Regions from separate parts of the Methylobacterium sp. E-016 genome, predicted to be linked through region 1. Evidence: predicted binding sites of a transcription regulator. Region 1 holds the regulator's gene; the other holds the start of a gene.
What was found. Region 1 encodes PhoB, which activates phosphate uptake and scavenging genes when phosphate is short. Its sites were predicted from a motif close to TGTCATNNANCTGTCAT; they were not measured.
Positions count from the first base shown of each region.

Region 2: the regulator PhoB is predicted to act here: its motif matches at 930-946, upstream of MKK68_RS19015 (esterase-like activity of phytase family protein).

Region 1 covers NZ_JAKSYF010000193.1:41,817-44,213, reverse strand. The annotation lists gene MKK68_RS27175 (protein-disulfide reductase DsbD family protein) at 1-1,041, shown strand, start outside; gene phoB (phosphate regulon transcriptional regulator PhoB) at 1,250-1,951, opposite strand; gene phoU (phosphate signaling complex protein PhoU) at 2,131-2,397, opposite strand, start outside.
Region 2 covers NZ_JAKSYF010000132.1:8,650-11,046, reverse strand. The annotation lists gene hpnH (adenosyl-hopene transferase HpnH) at 1-786, shown strand, start outside; gene MKK68_RS19015 (esterase-like activity of phytase family protein) at 995-2,397, shown strand, end outside.

The sequences.
Region 1 (2,397 bases):
GCCGGGATCGGCTGGGGCTTCCAGCTGCAATCGCCGACCGTGGTGGCGGCGCTGGCCTACCTGCTCTTCGCCATGGGCCTGAGCCTGTCGGGCATGCTTCACCTCGGCGGGCGGCTGTCCGGGCTCGGCGACGGGCTGACCCGGCGGGCCGGGCTCCAGGGCTCGTTCTTCACCGGCGTGCTCGCGACGGTCGTGGCGACGCCGTGCACCGCCCCGTTCATGGGCTCGGCCGTGGGCTTCGCGCTGACACAGTCGACCGTTGCCGGCCTCGTCGTGTTCGCGAGCCTCGGCCTCGGCCTCGCCCTGCCCTTCCTGGCGCTCACCCTGTGGCCGCCGGCGCTGCGCGCCCTGCCCCGGCCCGGCGCGTGGATGGACGTGCTGAAGCAGGCCCTCGCCTTCCCGATCTACGCCACGGTCGCCTGGCTGGTCTGGGTGCTGGCGCAGCAGGTCGGGCCGCAGGGCCTGCTCGCGGCGCTGATCGGGCTGGTGCTGATGGGCTTCGCCGCCTGGGCGTGGGAGCTCGGCCGCGACGCGCGACCGGTCCGGGCGCAGCTCGCCCGCGGCCTCGCGGTGCTCGCCGTCGCCGGCGTGGCGGGGCTCGCCCTCACCCTCGACCACGACCGCGTCGCACCGGGGGCCCAGGCCCGGGCCGAGGGGATCGAGCCGTTCACGCAGGCCCGCCTCGACGCGCTGCTGGCGAGCGGCCGGCCGGTCTTCGTCGACATGACGGCGGCGTGGTGCATCACCTGCCAGGTCAACGAGCGCACCTCGCTCGGGACGGCGGCGGTCGGCGCGGCGATGCGCGCGCGCGACGTCACGTATCTCAAGGGCGACTGGACCAACCAGAACCCGGAGATCACCCGCCTGCTCGAGCGCCACGGCCGGAGCGGCGTGCCGCTCTACCTGCTCTATGCGGGTGCCGGAGAGCCGACGGTGCTGCCGCAGATCCTCACCGAGGGGACGATGCTGAGCGCGCTGGACGCCGTGAAGGCGACGGGCCGCAGCGCGGGGCTCGACGGCGGGGGGACGAAGGTCCCCTGAAGCTTGGTAAAAATATAATTTTCGTAGGACTGACATCACTTCAGTGTGCGCGACGGCTCCCTCTCCCATGGGGAGAGGGTTGGGGTGAGGGTCGTGACCGACCCGAATGACTCACGCCCCTCATCCTGTCCTTCTCCCCATGGGAGAAGGGACCCACGGCAGGTCGCGGATCGTTGCGGTCGCTTGAGCCGTCCACCGAAAGCCGAACTCAATCCTCGCCCGAGAACGTCTCGTCGAAGGCGTACCCCGAGCCGCGGACGGTGCGGATCGGGTCGGTCTCGCCGGCGCGGTTCAGGGCCTTGCGCAGGCGGCCGACATGCACGTCGACGGTGCGCTCGTCGATGTAGACGTCGTGGCCCCATACGCCGTCGAGGAGCTGCTCGCGGGAATAGACCCGGCCGGGGCTCTGCATCAGGAACTCGAGCAGCTTGAACTCGGTCGGCCCGAGGTGGATCTCGCCGCCGGCCCGGCGCAGGCGATGGCTGTCGCGGTCGAGCTCGATGTCGCCGGCTTCCAGCAGGTTCGCGACGTGGCTGGGCTTGGCGCGCCGCAGCAGCGCGCGGACTCGCGCCAGCAGTTCCGGCACGGAGAACGGCTTGACGATGTAGTCGTCGGCCCCCGTCCCGAGGCCGCGGATGCGGTCGCCCTCCTCGCCGCGGGCGGTGAGCATGATGACCGGCAGGGACACCGTCTCGCGCCGCGCCCGCACCCGGCGGCACAGCTCGATTCCGGAGAGCCCCGGCAGCATCCAGTCCAGCAGGATCAGGTCGGGCACCTGCTCCTGCAGGCGCAGCTCGGCCTCGTCGCCGCGGGCGGCGGAATCGACCTCGAAGCCCTCGGCTTCGAGGTTGTAGCGCAGGAGGGTGGTCAGCGCCTCCTCGTCCTCGACGATCAGGATCCGCGTACGCATGCAGGGCACTCCCGGGCGGACCGCCCGACTTTCTCATCCATCGCCACGGACCTCCCTCCCCCCTGAAGCGGGTCGGGAGAGGGGAGCGCCGTATCCGGAGCGGTCGCTCCCCTCTCCCGACCCCCGCTCACGCGAGGCCCACCCTCCCCCGCACAGGAGGAGGGAAGAGACGGCAGCCCTCAGGCGCCCGGTGCCACCGTCGCGTAGTTCGAGGCGTCGTTCTTCGGGCGGTCGCCCGCGAGGTTCTCGCCGGTGGACAGGTAGTGGATCGTCTCGGCGATGTTGGTGGTGTGGTCGCCGATGCGCTCGACGTTCTTGGCGCAGAACAGCAGATGCGTGCAGAACGAGATGTTGCGCGGGTCTTCCATCATGTAGGTCAGCAGCTCGCGGAACAGCGAGTTGTACAGCGCGTCGATCTCGCCGTCCCGCTCCCACACGTTGTGGGC
Region 2 (2,397 bases), on a different contig from region 1:
TGGTCGATCCATCTCGACGGCGACAAGGAGATGCATGACGGCTCGGTCTGCCAGCGCGGCGTCTACGACAAGGCTGTGGCGGCGATCGCCAAGGCGAAGGAGATGGGCTTCCGCGTCACCATCAACTGCACCTTCTTTAACAACTCGTCCTCGGACAAGATCGCCGACTTCTTCGACAGCGTGACCAAGATGGGCATCGACGGCATCACCGTCTCGCCCGGCTACGCCTACGAGCGCGCGCCCGACCAGCAGCACTTCCTGAACCGCAAGGCGACGAAGGACCTGTTCCGTGGCGTGTTCCGCGCCGGCAAGGAGAAGGGCCGCCAGAAGTGGGCGTTCCAGCAGTCGGGCCTGTTCCTCGACTTCCTCGCCGGCAACCAGACCTACCATTGCACGCCCTGGGGCAACCCCACCCGCACCGTGTTCGGCTGGCAGAAGCCCTGCTACCTGCTCGGCGAGGGCTACGCGGCCACGTTCAAGGAGCTGATGGAGGAGACCGACTGGGATTCCTATGGCACCGGCAACTACGAGAAGTGCGCCGACTGCATGGTCCACTCGGGCTACGAGGCCTCCTCGGTGGTCGATTCGGTGCGCAAGCCCTGGAAGCCGCTGATCCACGCCATCCGCGGGATCAAGACCGAGGGCGAGATGGCCCCCGAGGTCAGCCTCGAGAACCAGCGCCCGGCCGAGTTCGTGTTCTCGCGCAACGTCGCCCAGAAGCTTTCCGAGATCAAAGCCTCCGGCGTCGACACCAAGCGCGAAGCCCGCAACCGCACCGCGGCCTGACGGCTCGGCCACGCGCATTCGAGGAGGCCCGCCCGGGAAACCGTGCGGGCCTCCTTCGTTTCGGACGAGGCTCGGTAGCGCGTCGTGCCTTTCGCGACACAGTGCCTGCAGCCGACCCAACGCAGGACAAATATCCTTCCTGCCGTCACCGGGCCGTCATGCCCGATCCCTAGCTGCGGCTCAGCTCGAGTGGCTGGGGGATCCCGCGATGGTGACACGGTACGGCGCGGCGCGAGCCGTGGGCTCATTCGGCGTGCTCGCGTTCCTGACGGGCGCGGCCTCGGCCCAGGCGATCCGCACGCCGAACCTGACGACGGCCGACGGCCCGGCGGCGGTGACGGTCGGCGATGCGACCTTCGTGAACCAGGGTCTCCAGGGCGTCGGCCGGCTGCCGGCCACCACCCGCGACTTCCTCGGCGACACGCTGGGCTCGTTCTCCGCGCTCGCGATCGACCTCGCCAGCTGGCGGCGCTTGGGGGCCACCTACAGCGGCACGCTCTACACGCTGCCCGATCGGGGCTACAACGATCCGAGCGGCGGGCTGTTCTCCGATTACGCCGGCCGGCTGAACCGCTTCAATCTCAGCTTCACGCCCGATCCCGGCGCGGGCCTGCCGCAATCGATCGCCTCCCAGCGGCAGATCGCGATCGTGCCGAACGGCGGCATCGTGCTCACCGACGCCAACGGCCGGCGCTTCAGCGGTCTCGATCCGGCATCCGGCACCACGACCCAGCTCGGCGCGGTGCTGCCTTCGGCGGCGAGCGGGCCGAGCGCAGGCCGGATCAGCCTCGATGCGGAAGGTCTCGCGCGGCGACTCGACGGCTCCTTCTACGTCAGCGACGAGTACGGGCCGAACATCTATTACTTCAGCGCCGGCGGGCAGCTTCAGGGCGTGCTCGGCGTGCCCGACGCGATCCGGCCGCGCACGACCGGGGCGCTCGACTTCAACTCGATCAACCCGCCCGACACCGGCCGACGCAACAACCAGGGCTTCGAGGCGCTGTCGCTGGCCCCCGACGGCCGCAGCCTTGTCACCATCCTGCAGAGCGCCACGCTCCAGGATTCCGGCCCGAATCAGCAGCAGCGCAACAACACCCGCATCCTGATCTACGACCTCGCCGGCAGCGCGGTACCGGCCGCGCCCGCGCGCGAATACGTGCTGCAGCTGCCGACCTACCGCGACACCGGCAACGGCGGCGCGCCGAACCGGACGGCGGCACAGAGCGACATGCTGGCCCTCAACGACACCCAGTTCCTCGTGCTCTCGCGCGATCCGAACGGGCTCGGCACCGGCAACACCACGCCGATCGTCTACAAGAGCGTCCTGCTGGTCGACATCGCGCGGGCCACAAACATCGCCGGCACCCCCTACGACGGGGCCACCCCGATCTCGCCGGGGGGCACCCTGCGGCCCGGGGTCCAGCCGGCGCAGACGACCGAGATCGTCAACCTGCTGAACCCGGTCCAGCTCGGGCGCTTCGGCATGAACCTCAACACCAACCCGGCGACCCAGACCACGCTCTCGGAGAAGTTCGAGGCCCTCGGTCTCGTGCCGGTGCTGAGCGAGCGGGCGCCGAACGACTATTTCCTGCTCGTCGGCAACGACAATGA